4 regions of the Bacillus sp. LR--39 genome follow, and region 1 is predicted to be linked to each of the others. Evidence: predicted binding sites of a transcription regulator. Region 1 holds the regulator's gene; each other region holds the start of a gene.

Region 1 (3,139 bases):
ACAGCAGCTCAGGCGGCGCAATCATCGCGGCGATCACAAGCAGCACAAAATATGCGTACTTCCTGATCTTCGATAAAAACCTAGGCGTGATAACACCGAGTCTCGTTAAAAACATGATCAGCACCGGCATCTGAAACAGCAGTCCGAACGGAATCGTCAGCTGCAGCAGAAAATGAAAGTACTCAGTGATCCCAATCACCTGGTTGACATCGAGGTCATTCGAGACCCGCTTCATAAAATCAACGACCAGCGGAAATAAAATATAATAAGAAAACGACACACCGCCGACAAACAGCACGATCGAAATCGGAATATAGCTGAGTGTTACTTTGCGCTCCTTCTCATACAGACCCGGGCTGACAAACGCCCAAATCTGATAGAGAATAATCGGCGAAGTCAAAATGATGCCGATGATAAACGCGAACTGCAAAAAGATAAACAGCGGATCCGTCAGGTTAAAAGCATTAAGGGTGAGCTCTTTTACTTCATCGGCTTTTTGAAGATACACAATGATAGGTTTTGCCAGAAAAAAGCCGGCAATAAAGAAAACCGTAAAGGATAACGCCACAATCAGCAATCGTTTCCGAAGTTCGGCAATATGCTCCACAAGCGTCATTTGATTCACTCTCATACGCGTCATCCTATCTTACTGTTCTTCTTTCTTTTTTTCCTCTTCTTCACCGGCTAATCCCTTAGTAGCGTTCTTAAATTCACGAAGCGTGTCCCCCGCCGCTTTTCCTAATTCGGGAAGCTTCTTCGGACCGAAAATAATCACCGCCACCACACCGATAACCGCCAGGCTTCCAGGACCAATCATGTGCAGCTCCTCCTTTCGCTATTCAATTTCTTCCAAAACAGAATAATGCTTTAAGAAATAAACCAATGATTGAAGCTCTACAGCTAAATCTATATGATGAATTCGAATGTGATCCGGCACATTCAAACGGGCCGGCGTAAAGTTAAGGATTCCCTTGATTCCGAGCGACACGAGCCGGTCGGTGATTGACTGGGCGGCAACCGCCGGAACGGTAAGAATCGCCACGGGTTCATCCTTAATGTGAAGCTCTAAATCATTAAGATCAAAGACAGGCACACCGCCTACCTCAGTTCCTATTTTACTCTGATTCACATCAAAAGCCATAGATATTTTTGTGTTATTATTTTTTGTGAAATTATAGTGAAGAAACGCCGTCCCTAAATTCCCGACACCGATCAAAATGACGTTCGTCGTTTCATCCTGATCCAGTGTTTTTCTGAAAAATGACAGCAGGTAATCCACATTATAGCCGTATCCTTTTTTGCCGAGCGCCCCGAAATAGGAAAAATCCCGGCGGATCGTGGCCGAATCGACTTTTACCGCGTCGCTCAGTTCAGCTGATGAAACGCGCTGCTTTCCTGACGCGTGTAAATTCTTTAAAAAGCGATAATAAAGCGGCAGCCGTTTTGCCGTCGCCTGTGGAATTTTTGATTGATCCTTGTTCATGATTGGTCCTCCACTTTATACTCAGATGCATCTCTTTTAAAATCACCGTTTTTCCCTCCTGTTTTTTCCAAGAGGCAGGTCGGGCCGATGACCATTCCTTTATCCAGCGCCTTGCACATGTCATAAACGGTCAAAGCGCAGACTGAAGCGGAAGTTAGCGCTTCCATTTCCACACCTGTACTCCCTTTCGTTTTTACGCTTGCCTGTATATGAAGAACGGCTTCGGAATTCTTTTCCTCCCAGCCGAATGAAATGTCAACGCTGCTTAAAGAAAGCGGGTGGCACATCGGGATAATCGCTGACGTCTGCTTTGCGGCCATAATTCCTGCCACCTGTGCGACAGCCAGCACGTCTCCTTTTCCGATCTCGCGGTTTTTGATTCTGCTGTACACGTCATGCTTCATGTGTACGCTGGATATCGCAGCGGCAGTACGGACTGTTGAAGATTTATCGCTTATATCCACCATGCGGGCATGGCCTTCTTCATTAAAATGAGAAAATCCATTCATATTTAAACTCTCCTTACTTCTGATCATACACTATTTTCTCCCTGATGTCTTATCCTATAATGTTCCAATTCTGATGTATTGTTTGCTGACAGCAGGTTGATAAGCTACACTTAACTTATTATAACAGAGGTGAAATAATATGATGATCTTACAAATTAATCAGCTATCCAAATCTTTTGGCGCTGATCCTATTTTAAACAATATAAAGCTCGAAGTCAGATCTCGGGATCGCATCGCCATAGTAGGCAGAAACGGAGCCGGCAAATCAACTCTCCTTAAAATTATCGCAGGTCACCTTTCATATGAAAAGGGTGAATTAATCAAACCGAAAGAATTAACGATGGGATATCTTGCCCAGCACACAGGCTTGGAATCCCAGCTTACCATAAAAGAAGAACTGCTGAGCGTTTTTGATTTCCTGAAAGCAATGGAAAAAGAGATGCGCTCTATTGAAGAAAAGATGGCCACAGCCGCCCCCGCGGAGCTTGAGACGCTGATGAAAACCTATGACAGGCTTCAGCAGGATTTCAAGGATAAAGGCGGCTATCAATATGAAGCGGACGTCCGATCTATCCTTCACGGCCTCGGCTTCGGAAAATTTGACGATTCCGTGAAAGTGCAAAGCCTGAGCGGCGGTCAGAAAACAAGGCTTGCGCTCGGAAAGCTGCTGCTGACCCAGCCTGATCTGCTTGTTCTGGATGAACCGACGAACCATCTCGACATCGACACGCTTACATGGCTTGAGCATTATTTACAGGGATATTCAGGCGCAATCCTGATCGTTTCCCACGACCGATACTTTCTTGATAAAGTCGTCAGCCAAGTGTACGAGGTCTCACGGACAGAAAGCAAAAAATACCTCGGCAACTACAGCGCCTATTTAGAACAAAAAGCTGAGCAGTATGAGAAAGACCTGAAGCTGTATGAAAAACAGCAGGACGAAATCGCCAAGCTTCAAGATTTTGTCGACCGCAATCTGGCCAGAGCTTCTACAACGAAAAGAGCCCAAAGCAGACGAAAACAGCTTGAACGGATGGACGTCATGGCAAAGCCGCTCGGGGATGAAAAATCAGCCGCCTTCCGTTTTGACATTACAAAACAGAGCGGAAACAACGTCCTGCGCGTACAGGATGTTTCCATCAGCTAT
Region 2 (3,139 bases), on a different contig from region 1:
TAATCTGCCACGTGCCGGCGATCAGCCAGCCCGGCCCATATGCCGCCGCAAACGTAATCGGGGCATAAAAAAGCACGAACCCGGTAAAACTCCACTTCAGCCAAAAAAACGGTTTTTTTCGGATTTCATGCCAGAGCGGCGCCCATTTTCCTTTCGCATAAACGATCAAAAATAAAAACGGAATCATAAAAAGAAAACGCAGGGAAGAGCTCCACATCCAGCTTCCGCCGGAAAGCTCCATCGCCCTGTTTAAAATAAATGTGACTGCAAAAAACAGAGATGCCAATATTCCGATCACGATGGCTTTCATTAAATCCCTCATTTTGACACATATTTTTTTATACTATACTATTCACCGGCAGGCTTCGCAATGGAATATGAGAAAATAGCGTTTTAATAAATGATGAATGGGAAACAGACATATACGGAGGTGAACACCAATGCAGAAAGAGGATATTCAAGTGCTTTATTTCGAAGATGACGGCCGCATTCCGAATAACCCGAATCTTCCGCTTGTTATTTATAAAGCGGTATTTAATGAAGAAACGGTACAGAAAGCAGAGTCCGTCCTCCGCCGGCACGATTGGTCGAACAGCTGGACGGGCGGAGTATTTCCGTATCACCATTTTCACAGCACCACGCACGAAGTTCTTGTCGCGGTAAAAGGAAACGCGGTTTTGAGGTTCGGCGGGGAACAAGGAGCGGACGCCGTTCTTCAAACGGGGGATGCAGCGGTCATTCCGGCCGGCACCGGACATAAAAAACTGTCGGGCAGTTCTGATTTTACCGTGATCGGGGCTTATCCGGGCGGCCGGCAGTACGATACAAAAACGGAGAAAAATGATAGAACTTCAGAAGAAATCAGCTGTGTCCCGCTCCCGGAATGCGACCCCTTTACGGGAAAAACGGGCCCGCTATTAAAATTGTGGGAAAAATGACAGGGGAAAAGCGGATGGTCTGTAAAAAAATAGCCTGAAAGAAACGTTATTACACCCCCGCCATATAAATAATTTCATAAACGAAACAATTCACGTTCAAATTTTGTTCAAAAAGTGTTATTATATAAGAGTAAATCAAATTTGGGTTTTTTATGTTTGCTATTTTCAGAGAGGAAAAAGAAATTTTGACTTATTCAATTGTTTTTGTTGATATAAAAATAATACTGGATATGGCAAAGTGAAAAACTGGGTAGTAAACATTTATTTTTGTAAATGATTGTGCATGAATTCACAATCTTGCTTTTTCATGCTTTTCTGCATGAAGGGGGAAAGGCTACCCTTTCCAAAAAAATCAGCATACTGCTTATAGTAAAGGAGAATCGGATATGCCAGAAACAATCGATCAAACAAATGCATCTGTCAGCCAAGGCCAACGCGATCTTATTGATCAGCTGCTAAAACCTGAAGTTCAAGAATCACTGACTGTTTTAGTGGATCAGCTTCCAAAACTGACTGAGTTAGTAAATATTTTAACGAAGTCTTATGATTTTGCACAGTCTGTAGCGACAGACGAAGTATTGAAGAGCGATACAGTGGGTGCGCTTACAGAAATTCTTGAGCCGGTGAAAGAAACAGCGAAAGAAGTTGCGGCTACTGCGATCGAAGCAAAAGACCGCGCGGATGCAAGCAATGAAACGATCGGACTTTTCGGCCTGCTGCGCATGCTGAAAGATCCTCAAGCTCAAAAGCTGTTCCGTTTTGCTAACAGCTATCTTGAAATCATGAACGAAAAACAAAAATAATCTCAGATTCAAATTGATATAAAGGACGGAGGATATACGATGTCAAAACATATTGTCATTTTAGGCGCTGGTTACGGCGGAGTTCTTTCTGCTTTAACCGTTCGCAAACATTACAGTAAAGATGAAGCACGCGTAACCGTTGTGAACAAATACCCGACTCACCAAATCATTACGGAACTGCACCGTCTTGCAGCAGGCAACGTGTCTGAACAGGCTGTTGCTATGCCGCTTGAAAAACTTCTGAAAGGAAAAGACGTCGACATTAAAATCGCAGAAGTCAATTCTTTCTCAGTTGATAAGAAAGAAGTTTCTCTTTCTGACGGTTCTAAGCTGACTTATGACGCGCTTGTTGTCGGACTTGGTTCTGTTACGGCTTATTTCGGCATTCCTGGACTCGAAGAAAACAGCATGGTGCTGAAATCTGCTGCTGATGCCAACAAAGTATACAAACACGTGGAAGACCGTGTGCGTGAATACGCTAAAACGAAAAACGAAGCTGATGCAACGATCCTTATCGGCGGCGGCGGCTTAACTGGCGTTGAGCTTGTCGGTGAGCTTGCTGACATTATGCCGAACCTTACGAAAAAATACGGCGTAGATCCGAAAGAAATCAAACTGAAATTAGTAGAAGCAGGTCCGAAAATTCTTCCTGTTCTTCCTGATGACCTTATCGAACGCGCGACAAAAAGTCTTGAAAAACGCGGCGTTGAGTTCTTAACAGGTCTTCCTGTTACAAATGTTGAAGGAAACGTTATTGATCTGAAAGACGGTTCAAAAGTCGTTGCCAACACATTTGTATGGACAGGCGGCGTACAAGGCAACCCGTTAGTCGGTGAATCCGGCCTTGAAGTGAACCGCGGCCGTGCGACGGTTAACGATTTCTTACAATCTACTTCTCACGAAGATGTATTCGTTGTCGGAGATAGCGCTGTATACTTTGCGCCGGACGGCCGTCCGTACCCGCCGACAGCGCAAATCGCTTGGCAGATGGGTGAACTTGTCGGTTACAACCTGTTCGCTTACTTAGAAGGAAAAACGCTTGAAACATTCAAGCCTGTAAACTCTGGTACGCTTGCAAGCCTCGGACGTAAAGACGCGGTTGCCATCATCGGAGCGAACTCTACTCCGCTGAAAGGTCTTCCGGCATCTTTAATGAAAGAAGCAAGTAACGTACGTTATTTAACACATATCAAAGGATTATTCAGCCTCGCTTACTAATCCTTAAGATCACACAGAAGACATTGCCGGACTTTCTCGGCAGTGTCTTTTTTTTGTATGAAAATGTTAACAGATACATTTTTCTGAAAAGTTAAATAAAAATGATTGATATGTGAGAAAGAGGAAGCTAAAATAAAAAAGAACCATTTTGTTAACGTTAACATTTTTAAGAGGGAGGAT
Region 3 (3,139 bases), on a different contig from region 1:
ACGAAAGTGCGGTTCCGCAGTTTAATGCTGATTTCCGTGGTCGCTTTCTTTATCGGAATGCTGCTGCTTTCCAATATGACACCGGATACGGCGCGTACGATGCTGACGGTATTCATGCTGATCTCAGGATTCGGCGTCGGCTTCAACTTCTCACTGCTGCCGGCCGCGTCCATGAACGATCTGGAGCCGCGTTATCGCGGAAGCGCCAACTCAACAAACTCGTTTTTGAGATCATTCGGTATGACGCTCGGTGTGACGATTTTCGGCACCATCCAGACGAATGTGTTTACCAATAAGCTCACAGATTCATTCAGCGGCATGAAAGGAGCGGGCGGCGCGATGCAGAACATAGGAAATCCGCAGGACATTTTCCAGGCCGGCACGCGCGCTCATATTCCGCCGCACATTCTGGATCGCATTATTGACGCCATGTCGCAAAGCATCACATATGTATTTACGCTTGCGCTAGCGCCGATCGTCATTGCCGCCGTTACCATTTTGTTTATGGGAAAAGCGAGAGTGAAAACCTCTCAGGAAATGGCGAAAAAAGCGAATTAAAAAAAGCAGTACATGGCGTTTGTCATGTACTGCTTTTTTATTTACCCAGCGAAATGCGGAGCGAGAATATCTTTCAGCACGTTTGCGCTGCGGCTGAATTGAGCCTGTTCTGTTTCATTCAGCTCAAGTTCCGTCACACCTGCGATGCCGTTCCGATTGACGACGGCCGGAACGCCGATAAAGACGTCGTTTACACCGTATTGGCCGTCCAGATATGTGCTGACGGTTAAAATGCTGTTTTCATTACGCAAAATCGCTTTTGTGATGCGGGCGAGGCTCATCGCCACTCCGTAATATGTCGCGCCTTTTTTCTCGATAATATGGTAGGCCGCGTTTTTCACATCGTCAACGATCTGATCCAGCTCGTCCTGTTTGTAAGCTGCATTTTTCTCCAGCAATTGCTGCACCGGCACTCCGCCGATATTGGCGTGACTCCATACAGGAAGCTCGGTATCGCCGTGCTCGCCGATAATGTGGGCGTGTACGTTTTGCGGAGCGGCTCCGAAGTATTCGCTCAGCATATAACGGAATCGCGCAGAATCCAGTGTCGTGCCGCTGCCGATGACGCGTTCTTTCGGCAGCCCGCTGAATGTCCATGTCGCATAAGTGAGAATGTCGACCGGGTTTGTGGCAACGAGGAAGATGCCGTCAAATCCGCTTGCCATTACTTCACCGACAATGCTTTTAAAAATGGCGAGATTTTTTTCGACCAGCTCAAGTCTCGTTTCGCCCGGTTTTTGATTGGCCCCTGCACAGATGCACACGATATCGGCATCCTTGCAATCCTCATATGTGCCGTAAGACGTTTTGACCGGATGAGGCGCAAATGCCTTTCCGTGATTTAAATCCATGACATCTCCCATGGCTTTTTCTCTATTTACATCAATGATCACAAGCTCATCTGTGATCCCTTGATTAATTAACGCAAATGCATAACTGCTTCCAACAAAACCTGCTCCGATTAATGCTACTTTGTTCACTCGTTCGTTCATCATGTATGCTCATCCTCCAGTGTTTCGTGGTGTCTGTTTTTATCTTGTGAAGTATTTCACATTTATATTGTGCAATACTTCACAAACTTTTGCAAGAGAAAAGTTTGATTTTTGGACAAAAAAATATCGGTGATGGTTTCCAGATTGTTGACAACATCCTAAAACGGAACCGTTTTAGGATGTTGTCATCTTTTCAGCGTGAATGAAGACGCGCTGTCCCTTTCTCAGAAGCGGGGGTTTGCCGGCACGCTGATGTGATGATGGCCCTATCCATTAATGCGGAAGATAACCATTCAAACCGGAGTTGTTATACAAACCATTCTGCACATAATCAAAGCCGGGCTGGTTCTGGCCGGGCACTTGGGCGCTGCCATTGTTAAAAATCACTTTGGCGTTGGCCGTATCCGCATTCTCAGGCAGCGTCAGCGTGTACATTCCATCTGCATTCTTGGTCATGGCTTTCCCCGGCCACGATCCGGTTAATTCTATGGCCCTGCCTCCATCATGTTTATAGATATAAGCATTTACCTGGCCCCAATGATCCGGATTTTGATAGCCAATGATGTTGGTTTGGGCCGGGTCTTTTTTGACAAACGTGTATTCTTGGGTTCTCGCTGCACCCTCGCCGTTCGTTCCGGTTAATTTGATGTTGTATGTCGTGCCGATTGGATCTTCTTTCCCGATCGTTAATCGGTCTCCATCCTTAAATGCTGTCTCTTGACCATTATTGATTTGGTAAACGGCTTTTGTTGTTTTCGCATTTGTACGCAGGGTGACCGTCAGCTGATCATTGAAAGAATGGACTGCCCCCGTTTGGTAATCTCAAGGAAGACATGAGGCGCATTTCCAATGTCGTCAGGATAAAGAACAGCCGCGGATCTGGCATTGATCGTACCTGTCAGTTTGCCGTTCGCTACTTGAAATGAACCGGCGCCGGCCCTATTATCATACCTGCCGTCAGGTAATTTCGTTGAAGTATTGACGGTGACAGAAGACGATCCTGCATTTGCCAGCACAACGCCTTTTGAGCCGCGCTGATTCATAAATATTTGATTGTTCCCATTCGGATTCGAGAGTTCCTCGGGCTGCCCGGCCATTTCATTGTGAAATTGATTGACCGCAGTGATCGCCTGATCTTTAAATAAGGCGCTCCCGCGATCTCCTATTTGACTTTTTCCGGGAAATCTCACACCATTTCCTCCGCCCTCAGGTCTGGAAAAGAAAAGAGGCGTGCTTCCTGAGCGGGAACCAATCACTGCCCAGCCTAAACGAATATCGTCATCACTCATCCATGTGGACTCTTCATCATCATTGGCATACGTATCATGTGATTCCACCCATGTGACTAACTTGTCCGCAGACACGTCAGATGCATAATGGGAGATATTCGACACACTCAGATTACGATTCTTTAAAGCGGATCTGATGGAATGCCCGTAGTTAGAAGCCGTCACATTCATATAATTCGCATAAGCAGTATCTCTGGATGCGCTGTCTTGCAGGATTTCTCCGTATTGGAACTCCGCCGATGTATTTGTGATATTCGGCCAAAATTGGCTGCCGTAATTCCCATCATCCGGAAGCTCTAT
Region 4 (3,139 bases), on a different contig from region 1:
ACCATTCAGATCCAATTTTTTAATAGGAAGATTCCGCTCCAGCACTTTGTTTCCGTCATTTGAAAAATACGGAATGCGCACCATGCCGATTTCGTCCTCTATTCCGAGCACGGAGAGACGGGGCTCAATCTGTTCCCCGGTGTCTTCGTCGATCATGTGCAGATTCCATTTCTGCTGCCCGTCCCAGCGGGAGCCCATTGTTCCTTGCGGTATGGCAAACGCACCTGTCTGTTCATTCCAGACCGCCGGCTTCCACTGATCATTTTTTGTCTGCCGCCCGATGTCTTTTGCATGCAGAAACCGCCCGGCTGTATACACGCCGTTTTCTTTTGACAGAGTGACGAAGAATGGAAAATCGGTGTATTGCTTCGCGTACTCAATAAAACGTTCAGTTTCTTGGTTCACGTAAAATTCCTGCAAAATGACGTGACCCATCGCCATCGCAAGCGCCCCGTCAGTCCCCTGGCGGATACTCAGCCAGTCATCCGCAAACTTTGAGGATTCCGCAAAATCCGGGCTGATTGAAATGACCTTGGCGCCTTTATAGCGGGCTTCCGCCAGAAAATGCGCATCAGGCGTTCTCGTTAACGGAACGTTGGAGCCCCATGTGATGATATAGCCTGAATTGTACCAATCACTGCTCTCCGGAACGTCCGTCTGGTCGCCCCAAATTTGCGGGGACGCCGGCGGAAGATCCGCATACCAGTCATAAAAACTGAGCATTGGGCCGCCGATTAACGACATGAATCGCGAACCTGATGCGTGGCTGATCATGGACATCGCCGGGATCGGAGAAAAACCGACATTCCGGTCAGGCCCGTATTTCATCACTGTATACAGCAGAGAGGCTGAAATCAGCTTCAGCACCTCCGGCCATTCCGCGCGGACAAAGCCGCCTTTCCCCCTTGCCTGTTTATAGGACTTCGCTTTTTCAGGGTTTTCGACGATCGATTTCCAGGCATCCAGCGGATTTTGATGCGCCTGCAACGCTTCCCGCCACAAATTGATCAGCACACCGCGGACATATGGATATTTCACACGGAGCGGGCTGTAGATGTACCAAGAAAAACTGGCCCCCCGCGGACAGCCTCTCGGTTCGAAATCAGGCATATCCGGGCCTGTTGATGGATAATTCAAGTTTTGTCCTTCCCACGTGACAATTCCGTTTTTCACATAAATATTCCAGCTGCAAGAACCCGTACAGTTGACGCCGTGGGTGGAGCGAACGACTTTGTCGTACTGCCATCTGTTTCTGTATACATTCTCCCAATCACGATCTTCGCTTGTCGTTTGGCTATGGTTATTTGAATGATGTTCGATAGGAGAAAAATAGTTTAATCTCCTGAGCAACGGACTCATTTTCTTTTTCTTCATGATCGTTCACTCCTTCCGAGTCAGGTAATGCTATGTACACTATAAACAGAGACGGCGCATCACCTTGTGAACTATGTCACACACTCTGCTTTTTTCACAAAACGTTCACACAAAGCAGCAGGAAGGATTTTCAAACGATATGGGGACGCCCGGCGTCATCAAAAAAACCGGTTCTGTTTAAGAACCGGGTTCGGCGTTTTCATCCCGTGATGTATGCAGGTACCGCAAAAACAATTGATAGGAACAGAAGACATTTTGCTGAAGCATCGCCAAAAAGTTCATTTGCAGCCGCGGATGGTAAGACATCATTTGCTTAATTACGGAATATGGAATATGGAGTACCAGAATATCCGGTGAGGCATTGACTGAGATAAAAGGCGATAAAGAGAGCCCGCCTTTTTCATCAATCGGAAACACATCGCCTTTTTCCCACAGCGCAACGGTTTGCGATCCTTCAGGGAGCCTGCTGTCCGTAAAACGGATATTGCCTTTTAATACAATATAAACGGATTGTGAATGAAGAAAGGATGGAGATTGGTCAGATGAGCCGCGGATAAACGTCCCGTTTTTCAGCAAGGTTTCGACAATGGACAGAGGCACTTCATTAAACATAGGAAGTTGTTTCAGAAATAATAAATAGTCACACTGATTCATAGGAAAGCCTCCTGTGCTAAGGATAGCTTTAGTGTAGCCCGATTGAGCCTGCACGGCAGTGATGTATTTCACAGCTTGTATGATAAAAGTCACTTATCAGGAGAGTGTTTGCACTTATAATGAAATAAAAAGGAGGGTTTCGATGAAGGCGATGATTCCGAAGCAGCACGGCGCATGGGCGATGCTGCTGATTCCATTTTTACTCGGCATGGTCAAGGGAGGCCCGGTTTTCTGGCATATTCCGCTCTTTTTGGGCTGGCTGTTCCTTTCTTAACGGTTTATCCCGTTTCGCTCGCTTTGAAAAAGAAACAGCTTCAGCTCTATCAAAAGTGGATATGGTATTACGGTTTTCCGGCCTGCTGCTTTTTGATCATTTCTGTCTTTCATAAGCCGCAGCTCGTCTGGATCGGCGTTTTTTTATTGCCGCTGTTTCTCATACATACGCATTATGCCCGCCGAAAAAACGAACGGGCGCTCACGAATGATATTGCAGGTGTTCTGTTCTTTTGTTCAGGCGGGCTTGCGAGCTGCTGGCTGGGAACGGGAACCCTTGACGGCTGGGCCTGGTTTCTATTCTTGCAATCCGCTTTATTTTTTGTCGGGAGTTCTTTTTATGTGAAATCGGTCATCCGGGAGAGAAAAAACAGAACCTTTGCATACTGGTCGTGGGGATATCACCTCTTGCTCCCCTTTTTATCGGCTCTTCTCGGGGCAGGCTGGGCGTTTCTCGCTTTTATCCCAAGCAGTCTGCGGGCCTGGTTTTTTCACGGAAGAGACTGGCCGGTGAAAACGATCGGCATTCTGGAAATCGTAAATGCCGGCTTCTTTCTTGCCGTCATGTGCCTGTTTATCACAAGGTAAAAAAACAAGGACACCGCTGTCCTTGTTTTTTTCAGTCAATATTGCAGATCTCAAGCGGACAATTTTCACACTCGATCTCACACCGTAAATAGTCCCGCTTGTGCAAAATAATTTTTCCGGTTTCGTCTATCGAAATAACCCCTTGTTTGCGGAGGTCTCCCAGCATGCGGTTGACGCTCTCCCTTGCCGCCGCGCAAAACTTAGCCAAATCCTGATTTGTCAGCACAATGTTAATCAGAATCCCGTCGCT

What was found. The regulator Rex, encoded in region 1, represses fermentation and respiration genes when NADH is low (regulators of the CRP and FNR family bind a similar motif). The targets are predictions, from matches to a motif close to TTGTGAAATATTTCACAA.
Region 2: a site for Rex is predicted at 1,216-1,233, ahead of ACWHAR_RS08215 (DUF1641 domain-containing protein). Genes of this name have one in related genera too.
Region 3: a site for Rex is predicted at 1,595-1,612, ahead of ACWHAR_RS16305 (L-lactate dehydrogenase). Genes of this name have one in related genera too.
Region 4: a site for Rex is predicted at 1,439-1,456, ahead of ACWHAR_RS11575 (nitrate reductase subunit alpha). Genes of this name have one in related genera too.

The regions. Positions count from the first base shown of each region.
Region 1 is NZ_JBSIOT010000004.1:5,255-8,393, reverse strand. Features, by position in the region: gene tatC (twin-arginine translocase subunit TatC) at 1-640, opposite strand, end outside; gene ACWHAR_RS17025 (twin-arginine translocase TatA/TatE family subunit) at 647-817, opposite strand; gene ACWHAR_RS17020 (redox-sensing transcriptional repressor Rex) at 836-1,483, opposite strand; gene moaC (cyclic pyranopterin monophosphate synthase MoaC) at 1,480-1,992, opposite strand; gene ACWHAR_RS17010 (ABC-F family ATP-binding cassette domain-containing protein) at 2,132-3,139, shown strand, end outside.
Region 2 is NZ_JBSIOT010000001.1:1,737,578-1,740,716, reverse strand. Features, by position in the region: gene ACWHAR_RS08225 (DMT family transporter) at 1-310, opposite strand, end outside; gene ACWHAR_RS08220 (cupin domain-containing protein) at 441-938, shown strand; gene ACWHAR_RS08215 (DUF1641 domain-containing protein) at 1,325-1,741, shown strand; gene ACWHAR_RS08210 (NAD(P)/FAD-dependent oxidoreductase) at 1,781-2,959, shown strand.
Region 3 is NZ_JBSIOT010000003.1:281,864-285,002, forward strand. Features, by position in the region: gene ACWHAR_RS16300 (MDR family MFS transporter) at 1-558, shown strand, start outside; gene ACWHAR_RS16305 (L-lactate dehydrogenase) at 600-1,553, opposite strand; partial or broken gene amyE (alpha-amylase) at 1,824-3,139, opposite strand, start outside.
Region 4 is NZ_JBSIOT010000002.1:365,084-368,222, reverse strand. Features, by position in the region: gene ACWHAR_RS11575 (nitrate reductase subunit alpha) at 1-1,374, opposite strand, end outside; gene ACWHAR_RS11570 (cyclic nucleotide-binding domain-containing protein) at 1,552-2,028, opposite strand; partial or broken gene ACWHAR_RS11565 (YwiC-like family protein) at 2,171-2,889, shown strand; gene ACWHAR_RS11560 (Crp/Fnr family transcriptional regulator) at 2,921-3,139, opposite strand, start outside.